Regions from separate parts of the Bradyrhizobium sp. USDA 4510 genome, predicted to be linked through region 2. Evidence: riboswitches for the same ligand, from Rfam matches in the RefSeq annotation. Region 2 holds a riboswitch; the other holds the start of a gene.
The links. Region 2 has a riboswitch for glycine ahead of ACVMDN_RS21560 (D-amino acid dehydrogenase). Riboswitches for the same ligand answer to the same signal wherever they lie in the genome.

Region 1: it holds a riboswitch for glycine, as region 2 does, so the genes downstream of both, gcvT (glycine cleavage system aminomethyltransferase GcvT) here and ACVMDN_RS21560 (D-amino acid dehydrogenase) in region 2, are expected to answer to the same signal.

Annotation. Positions count from the first base shown of each region.
Region 1 covers NZ_JBSSBT010000001.1:4,813,565-4,828,414, forward strand. The annotation lists gene ACVMDN_RS22370 (alpha/beta hydrolase family protein) at 1-304, shown strand, start outside; gene ACVMDN_RS22375 (NADP-dependent isocitrate dehydrogenase) at 532-1,746, shown strand; gene ACVMDN_RS22380 (DUF3455 domain-containing protein) at 1,777-2,283, shown strand; gene ACVMDN_RS22385 (cyclic nucleotide-gated ion channel) at 2,376-3,626, opposite strand; gene alaS (alanine--tRNA ligase) at 3,638-6,325, opposite strand; glycine riboswitch at 6,528-6,616, shown strand; gene gcvT (glycine cleavage system aminomethyltransferase GcvT) at 6,757-7,902, shown strand; gene gcvH (glycine cleavage system protein GcvH) at 7,922-8,287, shown strand; gene gcvP (aminomethyl-transferring glycine dehydrogenase) at 8,311-11,184, shown strand; gene ACVMDN_RS22410 (acyl-CoA thioesterase) at 11,362-11,793, shown strand; gene ACVMDN_RS22415 (hypothetical protein) at 11,833-12,819, opposite strand; gene recA (recombinase RecA) at 12,964-14,052, opposite strand; gene ACVMDN_RS22425 (hypothetical protein) at 14,652-14,850, opposite strand, start outside.
Region 2 covers NZ_JBSSBT010000001.1:4,646,962-4,661,811, reverse strand. The annotation lists gene ACVMDN_RS21590 (amidase) at 1-881, opposite strand, end outside; gene ACVMDN_RS21585 (M20 aminoacylase family protein) at 874-2,046, opposite strand; gene ACVMDN_RS21580 (M81 family metallopeptidase) at 2,053-3,573, opposite strand; gene ACVMDN_RS21575 (ABC transporter ATP-binding protein) at 3,796-5,445, opposite strand; gene ACVMDN_RS21570 (ABC transporter permease) at 5,587-6,474, opposite strand; gene ACVMDN_RS21565 (ABC transporter permease) at 6,478-7,419, opposite strand; gene ACVMDN_RS21560 (D-amino acid dehydrogenase) at 7,580-8,938, opposite strand; glycine riboswitch at 9,004-9,118, opposite strand; glycine riboswitch at 9,122-9,228, opposite strand; gene ACVMDN_RS21555 (M20/M25/M40 family metallo-hydrolase) at 9,321-10,451, opposite strand; gene ACVMDN_RS21550 (ABC transporter substrate-binding protein) at 10,717-12,336, shown strand; gene ACVMDN_RS21545 (hypothetical protein) at 12,407-12,550, opposite strand; gene ACVMDN_RS21540 (hypothetical protein) at 12,614-12,970, opposite strand; tRNA gene ACVMDN_RS21535 (tRNA-Leu) at 13,104-13,190, opposite strand; gene ACVMDN_RS21530 (hypothetical protein) at 13,415-13,849, shown strand; gene ACVMDN_RS21525 (FAD-dependent monooxygenase) at 13,889-14,850, opposite strand, start outside.

The DNA of each region.
Region 1 (14,850 bases), 170 kb from region 2:
GCCGCGCGGGGCGCTGTACCTGACCAACATCCTGGTGCTGACGTTCGGTTTCATCGTGTTGCTGGTGCTGCAATACGGCACGCTGTGGCTGACGGGGAAGCTGTTCAACCCGGTCCCGGACCCCGGTTTCGTGCCGCTCTCGACCATCGTCGCGATCCAGTTCGTGCCCCTGCTCGCGATCGTCGCCGTGATCGCGACCTTCACCTGGCGGCGGACCGGATCGAGCCTGCCGGGGGCCCTGATCGCGGGCCTGTTCGTGACCTGGTACATCGTGGCCGGGACCGCGACGCAGGCGGCGTTTTAGAGGGTTTTCAAGCGAAGCGGGCACCGGTTCGCGTGAAGAAAACCCGTCAAGAACAAGGGCCGAGAGGCGCTATTCTGGTCCGTCCAGAGTGGCGGTTCTCGGTGAAAAGATGGGCTGAAAGTGCATAACCCCTCCGCTTCCGCCCGCCCCCGGGCGGTGCTATAGCGCAGGCGTATTTTCCACCCCCGCCGTCAAAAGCGCGCCGTTCCCAAGAGGGCCTCCCCGTCATGGCAAAAATCAAGGTATCCAACCCCGTCGTCGAACTCGATGGCGACGAGATGACCCGGATCATCTGGCAGTACATCAAGGACAAGCTGATCAACCCGTTCCTGGATGTCGAACTGCTCTATTTCGATCTGGGCATGGAATACCGCGATGAGACCAACGACCAGGTGACCATCGACGCCGCCGAAGCCATCAAGAAGGTCGGCGTCGGCGTCAAATGCGCCACCATCACCCCCGACGAGGCCCGGGTGAAGGAGTTCGGCCTGAAGCAGATGTGGAAGTCGCCGAACGGCACCATCCGCAACATCCTCGGCGGCTGCATCTTCCGCGAGCCGATCATCTGCAAGAACGTGCCGCGCCTGGTTCCCGGCTGGACCAAGCCGATCATCATCGGCCGCCATGCCTATGGCGACCAGTACCGCGCCACCGACATCAAGTTCCCCGGCAAGGGCACGCTGTCGCTGAAGTTCGTCGGCGAGGACGGCACCGTGATCGAGAAGGAAGTGTTCAAGGCGCCCGGCGCCGGCGTCGCGATGGAGATGTACAATCTCGACGACTCCATCACCGATTTCGCCCGCGCCTCGTTCAATTACGGCCTGATGCGCAACTACCCGGTCTATCTGTCGACCAAGAACACGATTCTGAAGGTCTATGACGGCCGCTTCAAGGACATCTTCCAGGACGTCTTCGACCGCGAGTTCAAGAAGGAATTCGACGCCAAGGGCCTGACCTACGAGCACCGCCTGATCGACGACATGGTGGCCTCGGCGCTAAAATGGTCCGGCGGCTATGTCTGGGCCTGCAAGAACTATGACGGCGACGTGCAGTCCGACACCGTGGCCCAGGGCTACGGCTCGCTCGGCCTGATGACCTCGGTGCTGCTCACCCCGGACGGCAAGACCGTGGAAGCCGAGGCCGCGCACGGTACCGTGACCCGCCACTACCGCGAGCACCAGAAGGGCAAGGAGACCTCGACCAACTCGATCGCGTCGATCTTCGCCTGGACCCGTGGCCTCGCCCATCGCGCCAAGCTCGACAACAACGAGGCGCTGGCAAAGTTCGCCACCACCCTGGAGAAGGTCTGCGTCGCGACCGTCGAAGAGGGCTACATGACCAAGGACCTCGCGCTCCTGGTCGGCGCCGACCAGCGCTGGCTCTCGACCACCGGATTCCTCGACAAGGTATCCGACAACCTCGTGAAGGCGATCGCGGCCTGAGGCCGTCATCCTGGGAAGACAGGTGCGAGCATGACCGTGGCCCTTGTCAGAGCCGTCGTGCTCGCATCGTTCTCGCTCACCACGTCGGCGGCATTCGCTGCCGATCCCCTGCCCGACGCCGTCGCGGCGCCTGGCGAGTCCAAGATCCTCACCGTCCATGCCGAGGGCGTGCAGGTCTATGAGTGCAAGCCGGTCACCGACGGCAAGCTCGCCTGGTCGTTCCGCGAACCGATCGCCACCCTGATCGCCGACGGCCGCACGGTCGGCCGGCATTATGCGGGTCCGAACTGGGAGCATGTCGACGGCAGCGTCGTGACCGCCCGCACCGCCGGCAGCACACCCGGCGCCACCGCCGCCGATATTCCCTGGCTGAAGCTCGAGGTGATCGCCCATCGCGGCAACGGCCTCTTCTCCGGCGTCGCAACCGTGCAGCGGATCAACACCTCGGGCGGCGAGCTCAGCGGCGCTTGCGACAAATCAGGCGCGCTGAAGGGAGCGGCCTACTCGGCGGATTACGTGTTCCTGCGACGGGACTAAGCGTTTTCGAGCGAAGTGGATACCGGTTCGCGTGCAGAAAACGCGCCAAACGAAGAATCGAGGCCTCGTTCCGATTCAATCGGAATGAGGTTCTAGTCGCGGATGCCGCCGTCGATTTCGCGCGGCGCCTGGGCGATCTCTGCGGCGGCAAGGTCGCCGCCGGCCGCGATCGGGTCGGCAAGCCGCGCCTCGGCGGTCTCCCGGACATGCGCGGCGAGCGCCGGCATGCGCTCGATCAGGGCATGGAAGTCCTGCGCATCGAGCACCAGGAGCTTGGTCTTGCGCGCCGCCGTCACCGTGCCGGAGCGGCTGGTCCGCCGCAGCAGCGCGATCTCGCCGAAGAACGCGCCGTCGGAAAGCCGCACAAGCTGGCTCGGCAGGTCGATCTCGACCTCGCCCGCGGTGATGAAATACATCGATGACGCCGCATCGCCGCGCCGCACCAAGACCTCGCCGGCCTCGATGGTCTGCGACCGCAGCAAGCGCATGATGTCGGAAATATCGGCAGCGCCAAGATGTGAGAACAGCGGCACCCGCGCCAGCATGCCCCAGGTCACGACGAAGTCGCGGCGCCGGACCTCGTCGGCGAACGCGGTCGAGATGATCGCGACCGGCAGCGCGATCATCGCGAAGCCGACCACGATCGCGACCACCGTGACGGTCCGGCCGAGCGGCGTAATCGGGACGACGTCGCCGTAACCGACGGTGCCGAGCGTCACGATCGCCCACCACATCGCCTGCGGCATGGTGCCGAACTTGTCCGGCTGCACCCTGTGCTCGATGGCATAGAGCAGCGAGGCAAACAGCAGCACGGCGCCGGTCAGGATCACCACGCAGCCGAACAGCGTGCGCCGCTCGGCATGTAGCGCCGCCAGCAGCGAGCGCATCGCGGTCGAATAGCGCACCAGCTTGAGGAACGGCAGCATGCCGAACAGCACCAGCGCGGTCTTGTCGCCGGTCGCAAGCGCGACGGCCGACGGCAGGAAGGCCAGCAGGTCGATCACGCCGAGCGCCGAGAAGGCGTATTCCAGCCGCGCCCGCGCCGGCGTCATGTCGCGCAGCGAGTGGCCGACCACGCTCCAGAGCCGCGCGGCATATTCCAGCGCGAAGGCGATGACCGCCGCGATCTCGATGGTCGTCAGCAGCCAGCCGAACTGCGCGTCGATCTCGGGCACGGAGGCCAGGATCGCCGCCAGCACATCGACGGCGATGATGGCGACGATGACCCGGGCAAAGCGCAAGCCGCCCGAATGCGGCAGATCATCGCGTTCGAGCAGCTCGTAGAGACGGTCGCGCAGCCCGGGATCGCCGATCGTGGGCTTAAGCGGAGCCGTCGCCACGATCAGCCTCTCCGTCAGGCGCCAGCCGATGCCTGTTGGGTCATGGCCTGTTCGATCGCCGACAGCGCGGCGTCGGCCTTGGCGCCGTCGGGCCCGCCGGCCTGCGCCATGTCGGGCCGGCCGCCGCCGCCCTTGCCGCCGAGCACCTCGGAGCCCTTGCGCACGAGCTCGACCGCGTTGAACCGCGCGGTCAGATCGGCGGTGACGCCGACCACGATGCCGGCCTTGCCGTCCTCGGTGACGCCAACGATCGCGACCACGCCCGAGCCGATCTGCTTCTTGCCGTCGTCGACGAGACTCTTGAGATCCTTGGTCTCGACGCCCTCGACCGCGCGCGCCAGCAGCTTGACATTGCCGACCTCGCGAACGGCTGAGGCGGCGCCGTTCGACGCACCGCCGCCGCCCATCGCGAGCTTCTTGCGGGCGTCGGACAAATCGCGCTCGAGCTTCTTGCGCTCTTCCATCAGAGCTGTGATGCGCGCCGGCACGTCGTCGATCGTGGTGCGCAGCTCCAGCGCCGCGGTCTTGGCCAGCGCGATGGTGTCGTTGGCGTGCTTGCGCGCATGATGCCCGGTCAGCGCCTCGATACGGCGCACGCCGGACGCGACCGCGCCCTCGCTGGTCACGGAAATCATGCCGATGTCACCGGTGCGGCGGACATGGGTGCCGCCGCAGAGCTCGACCGACCAGCCAAGCGCGTTCTGGCCGTGATCGCGGGCGCCCTTGCCCATCGACACGACGCGAACCTCGTCGCCGTATTTCTCGCCGAACAGCGCGCGGGCGCCGGCCTCGCGGGCATCGTCGACGCCCATGACCCGGGTCGTGACCTCGTCATTCTCCAGCACGACATCGTTGGCGATGTCCTCGATCCGGGCGAGCTCTTCCGGCGTGATCTGCTTCGGATGCACGAAGTCGAAGCGCAGCCGGTCCGGCGTCACCAGCGAGCCGCGCTGCGCGATGTGATCGCCGAGCACCTGGCGGAGCGCCTCGTGCAACAGATGCGTCGCCGAATGGTTGGCGCGGATCGACGAGCGCCTGGTGTGGTCGACCTCGAGCTGTAATGCGGTGCCGACACCGAGCGTGCCCTGCTCCACCGTGCCGAGATGCACAAAGAGATCGCCGGCCTTCTTCTGCGTGTCGGTGACGCGGAACTTAACGCCCTCCCCGGTCAGCACGCCGGTGTCGCCGACCTGGCCGCCGGACTCGCCGTAGAACGGCGTCTGGTTCAAGACGATCGCGCCGCTCTCGCCGGCCTTGAGGCTCGCGACTTCGGCGCCGTCCTTGATCAGCGCCGTCACCGCGCCTTCCGCGCTCTCGGTCTCGTAGCCCAGAAACTCGGTCGCGCCGAGCTTCTCGCGCAGCGGGAACCAGATCGCTTCGCTCGCCGCCTCGCCGGAGCCCGCCCAAGACGCACGCGCCTTGATGCGCTGGCGCTCCATCGCGTCGGTGAACGCCGCCTGGTCGACGCTGATACCGCGCGACTTCAACGCGTCCTGGGTCAGGTCCAGCGGGAAACCAAAGGTGTCGTACAGGGTGAAGGCGGTGTCGCCGTCGAACATGTCGCCCTTCTTGAGGCCGGCGCTCTTCTCGTCGAGCAGCGACAATCCGCGCACCAGGGTCTTGCGGAACCGCGTCTCTTCCAGCCGCAGCGTCTCCTCGATCAGCTTCTCAGCGCGCACTAAGTCCGGATAAGCCTGGCCCATCTCGCGGACCAGCGCCCAGACCAGCCGATGCATCAGCGGCTCGCTCGCGCCGAGCAGCTGCGCATGGCGCATCGCGCGGCGCATGATCCGGCGCAGCACATAGCCGCGGCCCTCGTTCGACGGCAGCACGCCATCGGCGATCAGGAAAGCCGACGAACGCAGATGGTCCGCGATCACCCGGTACGACGCCACGTTCCGCGCGTTCGGCCCATGGCCGAGCGCCGACGATGCCGCATCGATCAGGTTGCGGAACAGGTCGCTCTCGAACACGCTTTCGACGCCCTGCAAGATCGACGCCATGCGCTCCAGGCCCATGCCGGTATCGATCGAGGGACGCGGCAGCGCCACGCGCTCCTCCTTCGTCACCTGCTCGTACTGCATGAACACCAGGTTCCAGAACTCCAGGAAGCGGTCGCCGTCCTCCTCAGGCGTGCCCGGCGGACCGCCCCAGATGTGCTCGCCGCGATCGATGAAGATTTCGGAGCACGGCCCGCACGGGCCGGTATCGCCCATCGCCCAGAAATTGTCCGAGGTCGCGATCCGTATGATGCGGTCATCCGAGAAGCCGGCGATCTTCTTCCAGTGGCCCGCCGCCTCGTCGTCGTCGTGGTAGACGGTGACGAGCAGCTTGTCCTTCTTCAGCCCGAACTCCTTCGTGATCAGGTTCCAGGCCAGCTCGATCGCGCGCTCCTTGAAGTAATCGCCGAACGAGAAGTTGCCGAGCATCTCGAAGAAGGTGAGATGGCGCGCGGTGTAGCCGACATTGTCGAGGTCGTTGTGCTTGCCGCCGGCGCGCACGCATTTCTGCGCCGTGGTGGCACGCTGATAGGGACGCTTCTCGATCCCGGTGAAGACGTTCTTGAACTGCACCATGCCGGCATTGTTGAACATCAAGGTCGGGTCGTTGCGCGGCACCAGCGGCGACGAGGCCACGATCTCGTGCCCGTTCGCCTTGAAGTAGTTCAGAAATGTCGACCTGATGTCGTTGACGCTGCTCATGTTCATCCAATCGGAAAAAGTGGCCGGCCAGCCGCAAAAAGGCGTCATTTTCCGGCCGAACGCTTTTAGACATTGCCAGCTGCGGTGTCCAGAAACTGTGCAGGCGGATCATGGGCTTGCCGCGGCAGCACAAAGCCCATTGGATAGTTGCTGCAGCTGCGTTGACAGTCTTGGTGGCGCCGTGTTTTCTACCTACCTATACCTAGTCACGTCGGGAGAGACCGGCCTTACCGCCGGCGCCGAAGGAGCAACCGCCCCGGAAACTCTCAGGCAAAAGGACCGCGTGACGTCTGACATCTGGAAAGAGACGCTGGGGTTCGCCCCGATGCGTCCGCCGACGGGATAATACTCTCAGGCACAGCGACAGATGGGGCTTTCTGCAGGTTTCTCAAGGGGAAATAGGTCCCCGGCGGGAACCGCGAGGCCCTGTGATGCTTGCGCGCGAAACCTCCCCGCTGAAACAGACCCCGCTGCACGCGCTGCACCTTGCGCGAGGCGCCAAGATGGTGCCGTTCGCCGGCTATGACATGCCGGTGCAATACGCGGCTGGCGTGCTGAAGGAGCACCTGCACACCCGCAAGGAAGCCGGCCTGTTCGATGTGTCGCACATGGGCCAGCTCGTGCTGAAGGCCAAATCCGGCAAGGTCGCGGATGCCGCGCTCGCACTGGAAAAACTGGTGCCGCAGGACATCGTCGGCATCGCGCCGGGACGGCAGCGCTACGCGCAATTCACCAACAATGACGGTGGCCTGCTCGACGACCTGATGGTGGCGAATTTCGGCGATCACCTGTTCCTGGTGGTCAACGCCGCTTGCAAGGCCGAGGACGAGGCGCATCTGCGCGCGAATCTCTCCGACGCCTGCGAGATCATCTCGCTGGCCGACCGCGCGCTGATCGCGCTGCAGGGCCCTAAAGCCGAATCGGCGCTGGCGAAACTTTGTGCAGATGTCGGTTCGATGAAATTCATGGATGCCGGTCCGCGCCGCGTCGGCGACGTCGACTGCTTCGTCTCGCGCTCCGGCTATACCGGCGAGGACGGCTTTGAGATTTCCGTGCCCGCGGACAAGGTGGAAGCCCTGGTCACCGCGCTGCTCGACAATCCCGACGTGTTGCCGATCGGGCTCGGCGCGCGCGACAGCCTGCGGCTCGAAGCCGGGCTGTGCCTCTATGGCCATGACATCGACACCACGACGACACCGGTCGAAGGCGCGCTGGAATGGTCGGTGCAGAAGGTTCGCCGCAGCGGCGGCGCCCGCGCCGGCGGCTTCCCCGGCGCCGACAAAATTCTCGCGCAATTCGCAGATGGCGCTGCGCGCCGACGGGTCGGCCTGAAGCCTGACGGCCGCGCACCGGTGCGCGAAGGCGCCGCGCTGTTCGCCGATGCCGGCTCGACCGAGCAGATCGGCAAGGTGACCTCGGGCGGCTTCGGCCCGAGCCTCAATGCGCCGGTTGCGATGGGCTACCTGCCCACGGCCCTTTCCGCCGTCGGCACCACCGTTTTCGCCGAAGTGCGCGGCCAGCGGCTGCCGCTGAAAGTCGCCGCTACGCCCTTCGTCCCCAATACCTACAAACGCTGAACGCCAAAGGATCGACCCCATGACGACGCTGTACACGTCCGACCACGAATGGCTCCGCATCGAGGGCGACGTCGCCACGATCGGGATCACCGACTATGCGCAGTCGCAGCTCGGCGACGTCGTGTTCGTCGAACTGCCCAAGGTCGGCCGCAGCCTGAAGAAGGCCGAGGCCGCCGCTGTCGTCGAATCCGTCAAGGCCGCCTCCGACGTTTACGCGCCGATCTCCGGCGAGGTGGTCGAGGTCAACGACGCGCTCGCCGCCGAGCCCGCGCTGGTCAATTCCGACGCCGGCGGCAAGGCCTGGTTCTTCAAGCTGAAGATTGCCGACAAGGGCGAGCTCGGCGGCCTGATGGACGAGGCCGCCTACGCCGCGCACACCGCCTAAAGGATCACTCCGAGGATCACGTCATGAACGCGCCCTTCAAGCCGATCAACGAAGCCGCCACCGATTTCGTCCGCCGCCACATCGGACCGTCGCCGCGCGACGTCAACGCGATGCTGGAGACGGTCGGCGCCGCGAGCCTGCAGGCGCTGATGAACGAGACGCTGCCGGCGTCGATCCGGCAGAAGGCGCCGCTCGATCTCGGCCGGGCGCTGAGCGAGACCGAGGCGCTCGCGCATATGAGCGAGCTCGCCGCGCAGAACCAGGTGTTCACCTCGCTGATCGGCCAGGGCTATTCGGGCACCATCCTGCCCGCGGTGATCCAGCGCAACATTCTGGAGAACCCGGCCTGGTACACCGCCTATACGCCGTACCAGCCGGAGATCAGCCAGGGCCGGCTCGAGGCCCTGTTCAATTTCCAGACCATGATCTGCGATCTCACCGGGCTCGACGTCGCCAACGCCTCGCTGCTCGACGAGGCGACCGCCGCGGCGGAAGCGATGGCGCTCGCCGAGCGCCACTCGCAGGTCAAGGCAAAGGTGTTCTTCGTCGACAAGGAGGTGCATCCGCAGACGCTGGCGGTGATGCGCACGCGCGCCGCGCCGCTGGGCTGGGCGCTGGTGGTCGGCGATCCCCTGACCGAGCTCGACAACGCCGATGTGCTCGGCGCGCTGCTGCAATATCCGGGAACGTCGGGCGCAGTACGCGACCTCAAGCCTGCCATCGCGTCGCTGCGCGCCAAGGGCGCGCTTGCGATCGTCGCGGCGGACCTGCTGTCGCTGACGCTGCTCGCCTCGCCCGGCGAGCTCGGCGCCGACATCGCGATCGGTTCGGCGCAGCGGTTCGGCGTGCCGATGGGGTATGGCGGACCACACGCCGCCTATATGGCGGTGCGCGACACGCTGAAGCGCTCGCTGCCCGGCCGCATCGTCGGCCTCTCGGTGGATTCGCGTGGCCAGCCCGCCTATCGCCTCGCGCTGCAGACCCGCGAGCAGCATATCCGCCGCGAGAAGGCGACCTCGAACATCTGCACCGCGCAGGTGCTGCTCGCCGTGATCGCCTCGATGTATGCGGTCTATCACGGTCCCGAGGGCCTGACCCATATCGCACGCAGCGTGCATCGTCGCGCCACCGTGCTTGCGGCCGGCCTGCGCAAGCTCGGCTTTGCGCCGACCAGCGAAGCGTTCTTCGATACCGTGACCGTCGAGGCAGGTAGCAAGCAGATCGAGCTCGTCACCCGCGCGCAGGCGGAACAGATCAACCTTCGCGTCGGCGCGACCACGCTCGGCATCGCGCTCGACGAGACCTCGACGCCGGAGACGGTCGAGGCGGTGTGGCGCGTGTTCGGCGGCAAGCTCAGCTATGCCGAGATCGAGGCCGGCGCGCACGAGGCGCTGCCGAAGGAGCTGCGGCGCACCAGCGCCTTCCTCAGCCATCCGGTGTTCAATACGCATCGTTCCGAGACCGAGCTGCTGCGCTACATGCGCAAGCTCAGCGATCGTGACCTCGCGCTCGACCGCGCGATGATCCCGCTCGGCTCCTGCACGATGAAGCTCAACGCCACCACCGAAATGATCCCGCTGACCTGGCCGGCGTTCGGCAATCTGCATCCGTTCGCGCCGGCGGATCAGGCCAAGGGCTATCACGCGCTGTTCAAGCGGCTGGAGCAATGGCTGTGCGACATCACCGGCTATGACGCAGTCTCGCTGCAGCCGAATTCCGGCGCGCAGGGCGAATATGCCGGGCTGCTGGCGATCCGCGGCTATCACCTCGCGCGCGGCGAGCCGCACCGCAAGGTGTGCCTGATCCCCTCCTCCGCGCACGGCACCAATCCGGCCTCGGCTGCGATGGTCGGCATGGAGGTCGTGGTCGTCGCGTGCGATGCGCGCGGCGACGTCGACGTCAATGATCTTCGCGCCAAGGCGGAGAAGCACTCCGCCAACCTTGCCGCGGTCATGATCACCTATCCGTCGACCCACGGCGTGTTCGAGGAGCATATCCGCGAGATCTGCGACATCGTGCATGCCCATGGCGGCCAGGTCTATCTCGACGGCGCCAACATGAACGCGCAGGTCGGACTGTCGCGGCCCGGCGATTACGGCGCCGATGTCAGCCATCTCAACCTGCACAAGACCTTCTGCATTCCGCATGGCGGCGGCGGCCCCGGCATGGGCCCGATCGGCGTGAAGGCGCATCTTGCGCCCTATCTGCCGGGCCATCCCGCAACCGACGGGGCAACTGCGCACGCCATCGGCCCGGTGTCGGCCGCGCCGTTTGGCTCGGCGTCGATCCTGACCATCTCCTACATCTACATCCTGATGATGGGCGGCGAAGGTCTGACGCGCGCCACCGAGATCGCGATCCTCAATGCCAACTACATCGCCGCACGGCTGCAGCCACACTTCCCGGTGCTGTACCGCAACGAGCGCGGCCGCGTTGCGCATGAGTGCATCATCGATCCGCGGCCGCTGAAGACGACCAGCGGCGTCACCGTCGACGACATCGCGAAACGCCTGATCGACTACGGCTTCCACGCGCCGACCATGAGCTTCCCGGTGGCGGGCACGCTGATGATCGAACCGACGGAATCGGAATCGAAGTTCGAGATCGACCGGTTCTGCGACGCCATGATCGCGATCCGGGGCGAGATCGCGGAGATCGAGAAGGGCCGCTGGGAGGTCGAGGCCTCGCCGCTGCGCCACGCGCCGCACACCGTGCACGACATCGCCGACGATGCCTGGAACCGGGCCTACACCCGCGCCGAAGGCTGCTTCCCGGACGGCGTGTCGCGGTCCGACAAATACTGGAGCCCGGTCGGCCGCGTCGACAACGTCTACGGCGACCGCAACCTGGTGTGCTCGTGCCCGCCGGTCGAGGATTACGCGCAGGCGGCTGAGTAAAGCGCACCATTGTTGCAGCTACGTCGTGCTGCGTCTCTGACGCGTGATTCACTCGGTGTCATTCCGGGGCTCGCGAAGCGAGAACCCGGAATCTCGATCCACGACTTCCGGATTCCGGATTCGCGACTTCGTCGCGCCCCGGAATGACGGACTGGCCCGCCCGCGGCAGGAGGAAACATGCGCGAGGAATTCTGGTTCCATTTCCCGGTCCGCGTCCGCTATTCGGAGGTCGACGCGCAGGCCGTGGTGTTCAACGCCCACTACCTCACCTATTTCGACACCGCCATCACCGAATATTTCCGCGCGCTCGGCTACGACTATCTCGGCGAGGTGGCGCGGACCGGCATCGACTTCCACACCGTGAAATCGGTCGTCGAGTACAAGGCTCCGATCCGGTTCGACGAGGACATCGAGGTCTGCGTCCGGGTCGCCAAGATCGGCCGCTCCTCGATCAATCTTGCGCTCGCGATCTTCGCCAAAGGCTCCGATGACCTGCGCGCCACCGGCGAGATCATCTGGGTCGCGACCGACCAGAAGACCCATCAGTCGGTCGCGGTGACCGAGGATTTGCGGGCGCTGATCGCGAGCCGGGAAAAGGCGCTGGCGTAGAGATCAGAACGTCGCGTGCTGGCGTCGCTCGAACAAGCCTTACGGAGCGACGAGAGTGCGGCTCTCGGCGTCCCAGCGCCACAGCCGCTCATTGGTCAGTTCGGTGCCGCCCCACCAGCGATGGATCGTGTTGTACTGGCTGAAGTCGAGCTCGCGATCCGACACTTCCTGGCCGAAATCGGTGAGCGACAGCCGACTGTCCCGGTGTCGGTTGTTTCGGGCCTTCAGATCGTCGGGCGCTTCGATCTCCGCGGGGAATCCGGTCAGAACCGGTGATGGACAATAGGCGAGCCGGTCCAGGATCAGCTCCGCTTCCTGAAAATCGAACACGCCGCGTTCCCGGTTCAGCTCGTTTGAAAGGACCTGTGGGCTTGTCTCGCCGTCGGCGACGAGATCCAGCATCCGCAGTTCGGACGCGCCGAGGCCGGTGTCTTGCCCGGGTAGCTCCTCCAGCAACGCAATCAGCGCCGCGCGGAGCTGCGGGATGGCCGACAGATCCTGCATGAGAAGGTCGAAACAGGGCTCGGGCGTCGGAGCGCGATAGGCATTCCAGGCGCGACCGGCCAATTCCAGCCGATCATCGGTCACCGCAAGTGCAGGCAATCGCCATTTCGCCAAGCTCTCGCCTCGGTACCCGCCGATCTCGACATCGGTCTGGACCAGCTTGAGCTTCGCTACGATGTGGCGGTGCGGGCGGAGCACGTCGAGCAACCAGGCCAGCACCAACTGGTCATTCGGCTGGGGATCAGCCCATAGCTCGACGCTATCGCAACGCTCGCACAACTCGACAAGCCCAATGTCCCGACCGATCGAGCCGGTCCATCTTGAACTGGCGAAGTCGAGCCAGTGCGTGTCGAAATCGACATGCTTTGCGGAACGCGGTTCCAGCAGGGTCGTGAGGTCATCCGACGAGGGCATTTTCCCCCAAACGAAGCGCGGCCTCAACCCGACGACGATGTCCGCCCTTCCCGCCTGCCTCAGGCGATAGCTCGCGAGTTCACTTGTCGCCAGGATCAGACTTGTCACGATGCTCTCCGGCTACGCGCGATGGCATCAGCACCGCAAGCTGAGGATCAACTGCTTTACAAAAGACACACAAAACCAAACGGGCGCCGAAGACGTCGGCAACTCAACGTCCTCAGCGCCCGCTTGCAGCGAAATGATTGAGACTTACTCCTCCGTCGGCTCCTCGCCCTCGGCGTCGCGTTCGGGCGTGCCGGCGAGGATCTGCTCGGAGATCAGGCCGGAGTTCTGCCGGATCGCGGCTTCGATCTTGGCGGTGATGTCGGGATTCGACTTCAGGAACGCCTTGGAATTCTCGCGACCCTGGCCGAGCCGCTGGCTGTCATAGGAGAACCAGGCGCCGGACTTCTCGACGATGCCGGCCTTGACGCCGAGGTCGAGGATCTCGCCCATCTTGGAAACGCCCTCGCCATACATGATGTCGAACTCGACCTGCTTGAAGGGCGGCGCCAGCTTGTTCTTCACCACCTTGACGCGGGTGGTGTTGCCGACGACTTCGTCGCGCTCCTTGATAGCGCCGATGCGGCGGATGTCGAGACGAACCGAGGCATAAAACTTCAGCGCGTTGCCGCCGGTGGTGGTCTCCGGCGAGCCGTACATCACGCCGATCTTCATACGGATCTGGTTGATGAAGATCACCATCGTGTTCGACTTGTTGATCGAGGCGGTGAGCTTGCGCAGCGCCTGGCTCATCAGGCGGGCCTGCAGACCCGGCAGCGCATCGCCCATCTCGCCCTCGAGCTCGGCCTTCGGCACCAGCGCCGCGACCGAATCGATCACCAGCACGTCGACCGCGCCGGAGCGCACCAGCGTGTCGGCGATCTCGAGTGCCTGCTCGCCGGTGTCCGGCTGCGAGATCAAGAGCTCGTCGATGTTGACGCCGAGCTTGCGCGCATAGACCGGATCGAGCGCGTGTTCAGCGTCGATGAAGGCGCAGATGCCGCCCTTCTTCTGGCCTTCCGCCACCGTGTGCAGCGCCAGCGTGGTCTTGCCCGACGATTCCGGCCCGTAGATTTCGACGATGCGCCCCTTCGGCAGGCCGCCGACGCCGAGCGCGATATCGAGCCCGAGCGACCCCGACGACACCGTCTCGACATCCATCGAACGGTCGTTCTTGCCGAGCTTCATCACCGAGCCCTTGCCGAACTGGCGCTCGATCTGGGAGAGCGCGGCTGAGAGGGCCTTGGACTTGTCCATGGAGGATCCTTCGACGATACGCAGTGCGGTGGCGGACATTTGGGATGTGCTCCTTATGGCGGGGATTCGCTAGCGGGAAAACGGGCGATGAGATCAGGCGGAAATGCGTTGTTGATTGGAACCTCGTACCACGTTTGTTCTAAGTTCGCAATATGTTCTTTCGAGCAGACCGGTGCTGGCCTGTTTCCATCCCTAGTGGCCTGCTTTGATTTTTGGAGTGGCCTAGTTTGGGTTTAACCCCGCCTCAACCAAGGGTTAGCCGATGTTCTCGGTAGGACTACTGAACCGCGCGGTGGATGTTCTCACCATAGCAATGGTTATGGTCCGCCAAGTGTTCGCTATCCCCAGCGGACGAGTGTTACCGGGTGTTCTCCGTGGGGGAACGAAGTTCCGCGCGGAGGCGGAAAAAGAGGGCCAAATGGCGGGATTAGAGGTGCCCTTGATCTAACTCAATCGGCCGCACCTGGCCCGGCTCAACCCTCCGGGCATGAAGGAACCCGTCAAGCCTGAGGAGGAGCCAAAGCGCCCCACGCGTTTAGAGGAGGCTCGGCGCATCATCGAGGAGTATGCCAAAGACCTTCGCGAAATCATAAAGAAGCTTCGCGAGCGCCTGCACTGAGCCTCGCCTCAGTTTGAAATCAGTGAGGCTTTGGAGCGTCTTTCGGCGCTGGCACGCTAGCGTTCGGGTCAATACCGCAGCGCTTGGTTTGATAGCCATGCCAATCGATACCGATCCCCTTTTTCTTTGCGGGGTGGTTGTATTCCGCTTTGTACTGCGCCCGGCACTCCTCCATGGTCATGGCGTTGGCGGACGAAGTGAACAAGCCGATCACAGCA
Region 2 (14,850 bases):
GATTCGAACGCCTTCGCAGCCTTCACGACGACCTCGCGAACCTCCTTCTCGACCTTCTGGCCGGAGCCGGCGTCGAGCATCAGCCCGATGCGCAGCTTGCGCGGCGACTTCTCCAGCGCCTTCCAGTTCACCTCGAGCGCCGGCAGGCTCATGCCGTCGCGGCGATCGGGACGCGACAATACGCTCATCATCAGCGCGGCGTCGTCGACGGTGCGGGTCATCGGACCGGCGACGCGGCCGACATAGGGCGGGTCGATCGGCACGCGGCCGAGGCTCGGTTTCAATGCGACGAGGCCGCACCAGTTGGCCGGCAGCCGCACCGAGCCGCCGATATCGGTGCCGAGATGCAAGGGACCATAGCCGGCAGCGCCTGCCGCGCCCGCGCCGGCGCTCGAGCCGCCGGGGTTCTTGCTGACATCCCAGGGATTGCGGGTCAGGGGATGGAACGAGGACAGGCCCGACGACAGCATGCCGTAGTCCGGCATCGTGGTCTTGGAGAAGATCACGCAGCCGGCCTCGCGCAGCCGCGCCGCAGGCGGTGCATCCTTCTCCGCGGGCGCCAGCTTGACGCTCGCCGCGCCCAGCGGCACCGGCTGCCCCTTGGTCGCGACATTGTCCTTGATGGTGGCGGGAACGCCATCGAGCGTGCCGGCCGGCTCGGCCTGCTGCCAGCGCTCGGTCGAGGTCTTGGCGACCTTCCGCGCCCCTTCCGGGTCGTACAAATACAGCGCCTTGATGTGCGGCTCCCAGGTCGCGACCTGGGAGATGATTTCCTCCAGCACCTCGGACGGCGAGAACTGCTTGGCACGATAGCCGGCGAGCAGGTCGACGGCGGAGAGATCGTGCAGCGACGTGATGGCGTCCCCTTTGGGCTTATGCATGCGCACCTGCCGGCATGCGTTTCTCGATGATGCGGGCGAACATGCTGGCGCCGATCGGCAGGATCTTGTCGTCGAGAACGTAACCGGGATTGTGAACGGGCACGGAGCCGTCATGGCCGACCCAGAAATACGCGCCGGGAATGGCCTGCATCATGTCGGCGAAATCCTCGCTGCCCATCTTGGGTGTCGAGCGGGTGATGACCTTGGCCGGGTCGACGACGGTGCGCGCGACTTCCTCGACCACGCGGGACTGCTCTTCCTGATTCACCAGCACGCTGAAGCCGTCGCGGATCTCGACCGAGATTTCGGCGCCATATGCCACCGCAAAGCCGGCGGAGATTTCGCGCATGCGCTTGCGGATCAGCTCACGAATCTCGTCGGAGAAGCAGCGCACCGTGCCGCACATCCAGGCTTCGCCGGGAATGACGTTGTACGCCGACCCGGAATGGATCTGCGTGATCGACAGCACCGCAGCCTGCAGCGGATCGACGTTGCGGCTGACGATCGACTGCAACGCCTGTCCGAGCGTCATTGCGATCACGACCGCGTCCTTGGAACGCTCCGGCATCGCGCCATGGGCGCCGTAGCCCTGGATCCTGATGTCGAAGAAGTCGGCTGCGGCCATTGCCGGGCCCGGCAGGATCGCGATCTCGCCATGGTTGAGGTCCGGCGCGTTGTGCAGGCCATAGACCTCGTCGCAGGGGAACTGCTTGAACAGGCCGTCCTTGATCATGGCGCGCGCGCCGCCGAGGCCTTCCTCGGCCGGCTGGAAGATGAAATGCACGGTGCCGTCGAAATTGCGGGTCTCGGCGAGATAGCGCGCCGAGCCGAGCAGCATCGTGGTGTGGCCGTCATGGCCGCAGCCGTGGAAGCGGCCGGGGATGGTCGAACGCCACTTCAGATTGGTGTTCTCCTCCATCGGCAGCGCGTCCATGTCGGCGCGCAGGCCGATCTTCTTGGTGCCGTTGCCCTTGCCCTTGAGCACACCGACCACGCCGGTGCCGCCGAGGCCGCGATGCACCTCGATGCCCCAGCTCGTCAGCTTGTCGGCGACGATGCCCGAGGTGCGGACCTCCTCGAAGCCGATCTCGGGATGCGCATGCAGATCCCGTCTGATGGCGGTGAGTTCGTCGGCAAAACTGTCGATGCGCTCAATGGTCGGCATGGCTCTCTATCCGTTTGTGCGTGATGGGGAGGTGGGTGTGAAAGTAGGGCCGTTCGGCTTGATACGAATGCCGGGACGCAAATGTTTCCACGGCAGCGTGGCGGTATCGGCGGGCATCGCGCCGGGAGCGGCGCAGATCAAGAGCTTCTCGGCGATCGGCTCGAAATCGGCACGGAAGTGCACCGAGCTCTTGTTGACCAAGATCTTCTGTGCCGTCGGCTCGATGCCGACATAGCGGTACATCGCCTGGTCGGCAAGCTGGGCCTTGTAGGAGCCGACCACGACGCGCACGTCGCCGATCCGCAGGCAGGCCGAGGGGCCCATGTCCATGTCGCGGCCGCCGAAATAGGGACCGGGAGCCACGAATTTGCCATCCGAGAGCTGTTCGACGACAAAAGTCTCCCGGTATGGCGCGTCGCCGGGAATGCCGGACTTGCCGCCGAGCTCGAGCGTGACTGATGCCCCGACACCGGCGCTGTGCGCGGCCTTCGCGGATTGCGGGTCGTAGATCACGCCGGTTGCGGCACTCGCCTTGTTGCGCACCAGCGCGCGCAGCATGCCGGTGGTGTCGGAATCGCCACCGGCGCCGGGATTGTCCTGGGTGTCGGCGATGATGATCGGCCGGCTCGCCGCTTTCGCCAGTTCCATCGCCAGCCGCACGCCTTCGTCGGGCGAATAGATCCGGCCGTCGAAATCGTCCTCATGGCTCTCGACCAGGGCGACGACCTTGTCGGCGGCGGCATCCGCATCGGCCTGGGTCCGGCCGTACGCGAATACGCTCGGCCCGCAATCCCTGAAATCGGCGGCCGGAAAACCCGGCGCAAACGACAGTGTCGGCACCGCGTCGCTCTCGAGGGCGGCGAGCTTTTGATAGATGCCCTTGGTCGGCTGGTCGTTGGTGCATTGCCAGCTGATCGGGATCAGGAACGGCAATTGCCGGAAGGCCTTTGCGAAGCGCTGCCTGGTTTTGAGCATCAGCGCCAGATGCCGGGCGCAGGCGCGGCCGGTTTCGGCCATATCGACATGCGGATAGGTGCGGTAGGCAATCAGCGCATCGGCATGCTCGATCATCTTTGGCGAGACGTTCGCATGCAGATCGAGGCTCGCCACCAGCGGCAGGTCGTTGCCGATCGCCTTGCGCACGCGGGCCAGCGTTTCGCCTTCGCCGTCGTCATAATGCTCGGTGACCATGGCGCCGTGCAGGTCGAGATAGACGGCATCGATCGGTCCGGCCGCGGCGATGCCGTCGACCATTTCCGTCACGATCCGCTCGAACGCATCCTTGCTGACATGCGCCGACGGGCTCGCCGCGGCGAAGATCGTCGGCACCAGCTCCCAGCCATTGGCTTCCGCCGCCTCGACAAAGCCGGCGAGGCCGACATTGATCTTGCGCATGACCTTGAGCACGTCGGCGCCATGCGTCATCGACGGCCAGCCGCCGCCATGCACGAAATCGTCATAGGTTGCCTTCGTCGGTGCGAAGGTATTGGTCTCGTGCAGGAAGCCGCCAACGGCAATGCGGGTCATCAAGTCGGTCTCGATACGTTTCTTCGATCATGATGCGATCATAACGACGCGCGTCATGATCTCATCTCGTTGGTTGGAGCGTGATCTCCGGGGAAGACCGGTGTCCACCTTCAGGGCCACGCTCTAGCGCGCGACGTTAAGCGTGTCGTCGCGCCCAGCGCAAGCCGGGGAGCACCAGCGGATTTGCATGCCCTGTGGGCGGAAAGGCTTGAGGCTAAAGACCTAGGCCGTCGCCACAATGCCTTCCGAAACGGGGCGGAAGTTGGCGAAGTCCCAATCGCGTCCGGGCGCCGCATCGAGCAGCGCGCGGGTATAGGCTTGCTGCGGATTGGTCAGCACCTCGGCGGCCGGTCCCTGTTCCACGACGCGGCCATGCTGCATCACGGCGACGTCGTCGCAGATCTGTGCGGCGACGCGCAAATCATGCGTGATGAACAGCAGCGCGATGCCCAGCCGGCGCTGGATTTCGTCAAGCAGATCCAGCACCTGCGCCTGCACCGAGACGTCGAGCGCGGACACCGCCTCATCCGCGACGAGCACGTCGGGATCGAGCGCCAGCGCGCGCGCGATCGCGATGCGCTGGCGCTGGCCGCCGGAGAACTGGTGCGGATAGCGCGAGATCGCGTCGGGCGGCAGATGGACGAGCTCGAGCAGCTCGCGCGCCCGCGCCAGCGCGTCCTTGCGCGGCATGCCATAATTGACCGGGCCTTCCGCGATGCTCTCGCCGACGGTGACGCGCGGATTGAGCGAGCGGTAGGGATCCTGGAAGATGATCTGGATCTTCTGGCGATGCGGCTGCAACAGCCGGCGCGACAGGTCGGAGATCTCGCGGCCGGCGAGGCGCACCCCGCCCGAGGTCGGATCGATCAGGCGGACGATGCAGCGCGCCACCGTCGACTTGCCGGAACCGCTTTCGCCGACGATGCCGAGCGTGCGGCCCTTGCGCAGAGTGAGCGTGACGTTGCTGGCGGCGGCGACCTCGCGGGCTTTGCCGTACAGCGACCGCTCCCGGTAGACCTTGCTGAGCTCGTTGGCTTCCAGCACCACGGGCTCGGTCGTCTCCGGGCGCGGCGCGCGCGGCACCAGGCTCGGCACCGAGGACAAGAGGTTGCGGGTGTACTCCATCTTCGGATTGCGCAGCACGTCCTGCAGCGGGCCGGTTTCGACCAGGCGGCCGTGCCGCATCACCGCGACGCGGTCGGCGATCTCGGCCACCACGCCCATGTCGTGGGTGATAAACAGAACCGCGGTGCCGTGATCGCGTTGCAGGTCGCGGATCAAGGTGAGGATCTGCTTCTGGGTGGTGACGTCGAGCGCGGTGGTCGGCTCGTCCGCGATCAGGAGCTTCGGCTCCAGCACCAGCGCCATCGCGATCATGATGCGCTGGCGCTGACCGCCCGAGAGGCGGTGCGGGTAGGAGGAGAAGATGCGCTCCACGTCCGGCAGCCGCACATGCTCCATCATCGCCAAAATCTTCTGGCGCCGTGCGCGGGCGTCGAGATCGGTATGGGCACGCAGCACCTCGTCGATCTGGCGGCCGACCGGCACGACCGGATTGAGCGCGGTCATCGGCTCCTGGAAGATCATCGCCATCCGCGTGGCGCGGAGTTGCCGCAGCCGCCGGTCGCTGGCGGTGAGCAGTTCCTCGCCGACCAGTTTGACGCTGCCGCCAGACGGCACCAGCGTGCCCTTCTGCTGCAGGCCCATCACGGTGAGCGATGTCACCGACTTGCCCGAGCCGCTTTCGCCGACCAGGCACAGCGTCTCGCTTTCACGTACCTGCAGCGAGAGGTCGTCGATGATGCGATGCGCATCCGCCTTGCGGCCGAGGCCGACGACGAGATTGCTGATGTCGAGGACGACGTTGGTCATGTCAGGGTCTCTTGGCGCTGTGAAGGAATTTACCCACTGTCATTCCGGGATGGTGCGCCAGCACCAGACCCGGAATCTCGAGATTCCGGGTTCGATGCTTCGCATCGCCCCGGAATGACGGCTTCAGAAGAGCTGAAGCCGTCACTTGCCCTCACGCTGCTTCATGCGGGGATCGAGCGCGTCGCGGGCGGCGTCGCCGATCAGGTTGACGCTGAGAATGGCGATCGAGAGCAGCAGCCCCGGCCAGAAGATCAGCGACGGCTTGACCTGGAAATAGGCGCGGCCCTCGGCCATGATGTTGCCCCAGGTCGGCGTTTCCGGCGAGATGCCGGCGCCGAGGAACGACAGGATCGCCTCGGTCAGGATCGCGGACGCGCAGACATAGGTGCCTTGCACGATCAGCGGCGCGATCGTGTTCGGCATCAAATGCCGCCACATGATCTTCGGCAGGCTGGTGCCGAGCGAGATCGCGGCCTCGACATAAGGTTCCTCGCGTGCGGTCAGCACCACCGAGCGCACCAGCCGCGCCACGCGCGGGATCTCGGGGATGGTGATCGCGACCATCACGGTCCAGATGCTGGCGCCCGACAGCGACACCACGGCGATCGCGAGCAGGATGGCGGGGATCGCCATCAGGCCGTCCATCACGCGCATCAGCACCGCATCGACCCAGCGGAAGAAGCCGGCGACGAGGCCGATCAGAAGGCCGATGGCGATCGAGCAGACGGCGGCGCCGAGCCCGATCACCAGCGAGATCCGTGCGCCGTAGATGATGCGCGACAACAGGTCGCGGCCATAAGCGTCGGTGCCGAGCAGATATTGCGCGCTCGACGGCTTCAGCCGCTGCGACGGCGTCAGCAGCAGAGGATCGTGCGGCGCAAGCAGCGGCGCGAAGATCGCCATCAGGATGATGAGGGAGAGGCTGATCGTCGCAACCGCGATGATCGGCGTCGACGTCAGGAAGCCGAACTTGACGCGGAACGGCCGGGTAACGGGAAGCGAGGATTCGGGAAGGGTTTCGATCGCCATTGCTCAGTACCGGATACGAGGATCGAGCAGGGTGTAGGCGAGGTCGATCAACAGATTGACCGCGACGTAGATACCCGACGTCAACAGGATCATCGCCTGGATCACCGGATAGTCGCGCGCCAGCACCGCATCGACGGTGAGGCGGCCGATGCCGGGCAGATTGAACACGCTCTCGGTGACGACGACGCCGGAGATCAGCAGCGCGAAGCCGGAACCGATCACCGTGATGACCGGCACGGCGGCGTTGCGCAGCGCATGGCGCAGCAGCACGCCGGTCTCGCCGATGCCCTTGGCCCGCGCCGTGCGCACGTAATCCTCGCCGAGCACATCGAGCATCGAGGCCCGCGTCATGCGTGCGATCAGCGCGACATAGATGAAGGAGAGTGTGCAGGTCGGCAGGATGAGGCGCTGGAAGAACGGACCGAAGCCGGCCGAGATGCTCTTGAAGCCCTGTACCGGAACCCAGCGCAGATCGATCGCAAAGATCTGGATCAGCACATAGCCGATGACGAACACCGGCACCGAGAAGCCGAGCACGGAAAGCCCCATCACGAAGCGGTCGATCCAGGTGCCGTGCTTCCACGCCGCGATCACGCCGAGCGGCACCGCCACCAGGATCGAGAGGATGATGGTGGCCAGCGCGACCGAGATCGAGGGCTCGAGGCGCGGGACGATCATTTCGAGGATCGGCTTGTTCGAGATCAGGGAGACGCCGAGGTCGCCGTGCAGCAACTTGGCGATCCAGGTGTAGAACTGGATGTAGATCGGCTCGTTCAGACCAAGCGAGGTCCGAATGCGTTCGAGCTGTTCGGGCGTCGCGTTGTCGCCGGCGAGGATGGCAGCCGGGTCGCCCGGCGTCAGCCGCAGCAACAGGAACACGAACAGAGCCACCACGCCCATCACGGGAATGGCGGCGAGGATGCGGCGAAGCAGATATCCGAGCAAATTTGATCCGTTGGGTTGTGGTCGATGAAGTCCCCAGCGGGACCGTTGCACACCAGACCGTAGCACAGATGGTAGCAGACTCACGGTAGAACTTGAGCAAGTCCCATGCCATCGGTGCTGCGGATTTTGCGGTGCAGCTAATCAGTCCTGTTGGCCGCGATTATTCCTCCGGTGAAGTTTGAAGCAGTCCACTGGAAGGTGGATTGATTTTAGCTTTGCGCGCGTCGGCGGGCACGTCGAGCCCGGCACCGAACGTCGGCGCCATCGGCGGCGTGTCGAGGTCGCGCCAATCGTCGATCGCCTGGGCCACCATCTGCGCCGTCGCCGCCGACAGTGTCCAGCCAAGATGACCGTGGCCCGTATTGTAGAACACGCCCGGAATCCGTCCGGCGCGAACCACCGGCATCATGTTCGGCATCATCGGGCGCAAGCCCGCCCATGGCACGACTTTCGACGTGTCGATCTCCGGGAAATGATGCCGCACCCAGTCCACCAGCGGTTGAATGCGATCGGCGCGAATGTCGCGGTTGAAGCCGTTGAACTCGGCGGTGCCGGCGACGCGGAAGCGGTCGGCGCCGAGCCGGCTGGTGACGATCTTCGCAGCTTCATCGAGCAGGCTGACGGTTGGGGCCGCATTCCGGCTTTGCGGCGCATCGAGCTGCACCGTGATCGAATAGCCCTTCACCGGATAGACATTGACGCGGTCGTTGAGCAGGCTGGCGAAGTGGCGGCTCGCCACGCCGGCGCAAATCACGATCCCGTCCGCCTGCAGCTGCTGGCGCGTCGCGACCGCAGCATCATGTGAAGCAGCTTCGTTCCAGCCGATGCGGAAGCCGTCATCGCCGTGTGCGATCGTGTCGACGTCGGCTTCATGGACGAACCTCGCGCCACGGCGGATGCAGGCGTCGGCAAGCCCACGCGTGAATTTGTGAATATCGCCGGTCGCGTCCGACGGCGTGAAGAAGCCGCCATAGCAGGTTGTCTGCAGCGCGGGTTCGATGACGCGGATCTCGTCCGGGGTCACCGGCCGGCGGTCGAGCCCGCCTTGCTGCAGCAGCGCGTTGACCTTGAGGCCGGCTTCGAAGCCGGCCCTGTCGTGATAGACGTGCAGGATGCCGCGGCGTTCGAGATCGAAGGCGATGTTTTCGCGCTCTGCGATCGAGAACAGATGCTTGCGCGCTTCGATGGCGAGCTTCGTGGTCTCGATGGTGTTGCCGCGATAGCGCGTGATGTGGCCTACGAACTCGCCGATCCAGGAATATTTGTGCCAGCTCGGCTTCGGGTTCATCAGCAGCGGCGCGTCGCTTCTCAGCATCCAGCGCAGCCCCTTGAGGATGGTCGCGGCGCTGTTCCACACCTCGGCGTTGCTGGCGGAGAGTTGTCCGCCATTGGCGAACGAGGTTTCCATCGCGGCGTAGCGATGCCTGTCGAGGACAGTCACCTTGTAGCCGCGTTCAAGCAGGGCATAGGCCGTCGTTACGCCGGTGATGCCGGCGCCGATGATCGCGATGTGTGGCATGATAGTTGTCAGGCTCCCGTGGGTTAGAGTCGCCGAACCGCCGGTGAAACCGGCATCGGCGCCCCATCTGTCACGGTACCTGAGAGCTTGATCCGCATCGGGCTGTGGCCAGAAGCGAACTATCCCCTTCGGTGGACGTCATGGCCCTTGATGTGCGGCCATGTTCGTCTCTCTCCAGATCGTCCTGACGATACAGTCCTTTTGCCTGAGAGTTTCCGGGGCGGTTGCTCCGTCGGCGCCGAAGCCAACAACACGATTGTTGTCGGTTCGATCTCTCCCGCATCGTCGCGTTGGACGGCCGGACCGTAGGCGAAGCCTTAAAAATGGACAAGGCTAAATTTCGATCCGGCAGTGCCAACGTGTTGTGCAGTGCAAATCGATGTCAGTCCAGCGTCGCCAGCAGTGCCGCCATCAGGCGGCCGCGTTCGGCGAGGCTGTCGACCTCGATGTGCTCGTTGAGCGTATGTGCATCGGCGCCGCGAACGCCGAGGCCGTCGAGCGTGGGGATGCCCATCGCGCCGGTGAAGTTGCCGTCCGAGCCGCCGCCGGCGCTGCCGTGCGGCAGATCGAGACCCATCGCTGCAGCAAGGCCTTTTGCCTTTTCATAGAGCGCCATGGTGCCCGCATCGGGCTCCCACACCGGGCGGGTGACGCCGCGCGTCACCTTGAAGGTCACGTCGTTGGCGGTGCCCGACAGTGCCAGCATGCGCTCGACGCCACGGTCGAGATCGGCCTGGCGCTTGGCCATGCTGAGCGCTTCGCCGGTACAGGTCGTCGCGACGCAATTGACCCACTGGCCGCCATGCACGATGCCGACCGAGAAGGTGCAGTCCTCGGTGGTCATGCCGTCGATGGCGATGATCTGCCGCGCCATCTCGCGGATCGCGGAGCGACCGGAAGACAGCGTTGCGCCGGCATGGCTGGGCTTGCCGGTGGCTTCCAGGTTGAAGCGCGCGATCGCATAACGGCCGGTGACGACGCCGTTGTTCGGACGGCCGGGCTCCGGCACCAGCACATATTTGTTGCGCGCGGCTTCCGCCTCGATGATGTCGCGCGTCGACGGCGTGCCGACCTCTTCGTCGGGGGTGAACAGCACGGTGATCGGCAGCGGAGTCGTGAAGGAGGCGCGCGCCAATTGCCTGATCGCCTCGATCGACAGGTAGTTGCCGCCCTTCATGTCGAAGATGCCCGGCCCGAAGCACTTGTTGCCTTCGCGCCGCCACTTCAGCTTTTCGATCGTGCCGACGGGGTGAACGGTGTCCAGATGGCCGGCGATCAGGATGCCGGGCTGGCCTTGTTTCGGATGGGGGAAACGGGCGCGGACGCAGCCCGCGAAGCCCTGGCGTCCGGCGATGCGCTCGATCGTCGCACCCATGATCGCCATCTCGCGGGCGGCGAGATCGAGCATGCGTTCGACCGCGGCGGCGTCCCAGGTCGGGCTTTCGCATTCCACCCAGCTGCGCAGGCCCTGCAGCATCGTTTCGGAATCAAAGGGGAGATTGGCGGGGTTCATCGTTGTTCTCTCTTGTTGTTCTGACGGCGCCGGCATCGCGCGCGCGTTACGAAAATCTCAGCCGACGATTTTGTAAAGCCAAAATCTGGCGCGCGGCCTCATTCGTTTGTGTACGTCCGATGCGACCTGAAACCGATTGACGCGCTTGGCGCTTGGTGCAAGTCTCAATTTCACAAGCCATACAGCATGTTAGTTCGCCTAAATAACGAACCACATGCATAACGAATAAGCCGGCTTTGACCAGTTACACGTCAGGAGAGATTGCATGTTCCCTATCTCGCGTTGGAAACACCGCACGCTAGCGGCCGCGTTGACGGCGCTCGCGCTGTCGTTCGCGCCGCAGGAATTGTCATTCGCGCCGCAGGCGATGGCCGCGGGCAAGACCATCACCGCGGTGATGCACTCGGATCTGCGCGTCATCGATCCGATCATGACCACGGCCTACATCACCCGCGATCATGGCTACATGATCTATGACACGCTGCTGGCGACGGATTCCAATTTCAAGATCCAGCCGCAGATGGCGGACTGGAAGGTTTCCGACGACAAGCTGACCTACACGTTCACGCTGCGCGACGGTCTGAAGTGGCACGACGGCGCGCCGGTCACCGCGGAAGACTGCGTCGCCTCGCTGCAGCGTTGGGGCAAGGTCGACGGCATGGGCCAGAAGCTGATGGACTTCGTCGCGAGCCTGGAGGCGACCGACGCCAAGACCATCACGCTGAAGCTGAAGGAACCCTACGGCCTCGTGCTGGAATCGATCGGCAAGCCGTCATCGCGCGTGCCGTTCATGATGCCGAAGCGTCTGGCCGAGACGCCGCCGGACAAGCCGATCCCGGAACAGATCGGCTCCGGACCGTTCAAATTCGTGCAGGCGGAATTCCAGCCGGGCGTGAAGGCGGTCTATGAGAAGAACAAGGACTACGTGCCGCGCAAGGAGCCTGCGAGTTGGACCGCGGGCGGCAAGGTGGTCAAGGTCGACCGTGTCGAGTGGGTCACGATGGCCGATGCGCAGACCGCGGTGAACGCGTTGCAATCCGGCGACATCGATTTCATGGAGAACCTTCCGTTCGACATGCTACCGGTGCTCGAAGCCAATCCGGATCTCAAGATCGACGTCCTGAACAAGTTCGGCTTCCAGACCCTCGGACGCATGAACTTCCTCTATCCGCCGTTCGACAATCCGAAGGTGCGCCGGGCTGCGTTCCTGGCGATGAACCAGAAGGACGTGCTCGACGCGCTGGTCGGCAACGCCAAGTACCAGAGGATCTGCGGCGCCTTCTTCGTCTGCGGCACGCCGCTCGAGACCGACGTCGGGGCCGAAACGCTGGTGAAGGGCAACGGCCTGGCGGAAGCCAAGAAGGCGCTTGCCGCATCCGGCTATGACGGCACCCCCGTGGTGATCATGGCGCCGGGCGACGTCACGACGTTGAAAGCCCAACCGGTCGTGGCTGCGCAGCAGTTGCGCGAGGCCGGCTTCAAGGTCGACCTGCAGGCCACCGACTGGCAGACCGTGGTGACCCGCCGCGCCAGCCAGAAGCCGCCGAAGGAAGGCGGCTGGAACATGTTCTTCACCAACTGGGTCGCGGCCGACGTCTCCGACCCGATCGTCAACGCGTCGATCACCGGTCGCGGCAAGAATGGCGGCTGGTTCGGCTGGGCCGAAGACGCGAAGATCGAGGAGTTGCGTGACAAGTTCGCGCGCGCCGGCTCGGCTGAGGAAAAGAAGAAGATCGCCGCGGAAATCCAGACCGAGGCCTACGATCAGGTGATCTACGTTCCGCTCGGCCAGTACACCATTCCGAGCGCATGGCGGAAGTCGCTGACCGGTGTGCTCGACGGCCCGGCAACGCCGATCTTCTGGAATATCGACAAGTCCGAGTAAGCTTGCGGCTTGACGCAAAACAAATGGCCGGGACTTGTCCCGGCCATTTTTCTTTTCGCGCTATCGCTTGTCAGGTGTGGCTGTCGCGGAGCTGCTCCAGTCCGTCGCTGAGCGGTGGTCCGCCTTGTGGTGCGTGCTGCGGCGGGGAGGGGCACTCCTTGCGCTGATCGGGTTGGTCGGTTGCGCGCTGCGCGGATGGATCGTCGTTCGGCATCGTCATGCTCCAATTGCGGCATGACAACGAATACGCAGTGCACGGGTTCCGAACCGGCGACCGCTAATCGCCGTGGCCTGGTGTCATGCTGCTCGGGCTCGACAAGCTCGTGAGCTGTGTCTGTCTGGTGCCGGTTCCGCTCATCCAGACCGCCGCTCCAGCGGCAAACGTGAGCAGTCCGTACACCATGATCGCGCCGCGGATCCATCGCCGGTAGATCGCGCGGTCGTCGGGCGCAGCGTTGCGGAAATTCTGGGCATTGAGCCCGTTGCTGCAATGAGCCGCATCGTCGCCATGCTCGAGAGTAAGGGCACCATGATCGCGCGCCGTTTCGCTGGCAATCCGATTGCTCTTTGCAATCCGATTGCAGTTTGCAATCTCCATCGCCGATCTCCGACCAAAATTGATTTCGAAATGCAACAGCCGCGAAAATCCGCGGCCGGAATTTCCAATGCGGGCAAGACTACGACAATCAGCGATCGCGGCGTGTGAACTGCGCCACAGCCGGGAAACACGACGCTGGCCCGCTCGGGTGCGCGTGGCATGCGAAGGTTGGTGCGGGCGGTGGGACTCGAACCCACACGACGTTGCCATCGAGGGATTTTAAGTCCCTTGCGTCTACCAGTTCCGCCACGTCCGCGTTGCGCCAGGCGCGCCGATTTCTAGCGCGTTTGGGCGCGGAGTGGAATTGTCATTATCCGGTGCTAACAGGTGAGCTTTCAAAGGCTTAAGCGGCGGCCCGCAATTCCATTTGCCTCGGCGGCCGAGCATTGGGATAAGCAGCGCGCCGCCGCGATTGAGCCTCAATCCGGACACCGGTGGCTGCTTTAGGCAATCTCAACACTGTCCGGTTAAGAAAGCTGAATGTCTGTTCGTTTCCCACGCCGCCTGAAGCTGTCGCGCGCGGCGGCCGTCATCGCGCTGCTCGCCTCGGCTGCGGGCGTTTCCGGCTGCGCGCAGATCGGCGACACCGTGCCGTCGGCATTCGCCGATCCCGCCAAGTACGAGCTTTATGATTGCAAGCAGCTCGAGAACGAGCGCAGCAATCTCAAGACCCGCGCGGCGGATCAGGAAAAATTGATGGCCAAGGCGGAGACCGGCGTCGGCGGTACTGTCGTCTCCGAGATGGTCTATCGCAACGAGCTGATCTCGATCCACTCCCAGCAGAAGCTGGCGGATGAGGCCTGGCGCAAAGGCAGGTGCCATGAAAGCACGCCGGACACGCCTGCGGCCGCGGCCCCCGCGGCTTCCACGCCGGCGGCGAAGGGCCCGCGCGCACCGCGAGGCCTCGTCCACTAAGCTTGCGTTTCCAGACGGGTCGGTCGTGATTGGCCGAGCTCAGGCTCGCCAGTCGTAGATCCAGTCCTGCCGCGCCAGCATGCGCTCCGGACCGATGGCGCGGATCGCCAGATCGCGCGCGATCGCCGCCGGCCCGCGCAAATGATAGATGCGGCCCTGCTGTCGCGCCAGGCGCTGCACTTTCAGCACGCGCCCGCGCCGCACCCGTGCGTAGCGCGTCAACGCCGCGGGAATGCCCGCGGTGTTTTCCCCGGTGCCGTCGCTCAAGGCCTTGGCGAGCACGGCCGCATCCTCGATCGCCATGCCGGCACCTTGTGCGGCGAACGGCAGCATCGCATGCGCGGCATCGCCGAGCAGCGTCACCGCGCCTTCGCTCCAGCGACCGATGTCGGGCAGGGTGAACAGCGCCCATTTGCGCCAGCCGTCGACCGCGCCGATCAGCATCCGCGCCGTCGCGGGCCAGCGCGCGGTGGCGAATGCAGCCTTGATCTCGTTGATGTCGCCGGGCTCGCTCCAGCCCGGCCGGTTCCAGGTGCCCGATACGATCGCGACCACGTTGATCTGGCGTCCGGCCGAGATGGGATAGGAGACGAGATGTGCGTCCGGTCCCATCCAGAGCTGCACGCGCGGTGCGGTGTATTCACGCGGCAGGGCGGTGGCGTCCAGCGTGCCGCGCCAGGCGATCAGGCCGGAGAATTGCGGCTGTACATCCGGAAACAAATGCCCGCGCACCGACGACCAGATGCCGTCGGCGCCGATCAGCGCGACGGCCAATTCCTCCTGCCGTGAATTGCCGCGGCGTTGCACGACGGTGAGGCCTCGCGCATGCTTGGTCACATCCTCGAACTGGCAGCCGAGCCGCAGATCGATATCGGGATGGTCGCTCGCGGCGGCCTGCAGCGCCGCCTGCAAATCGGCGCGGTGGATCACCCAATAGGGTGCGCCGGCGCGGAACTCGGCGGCCTGGCCAAGCGGCATCCGTGCGATCTCGCCACCGGCCC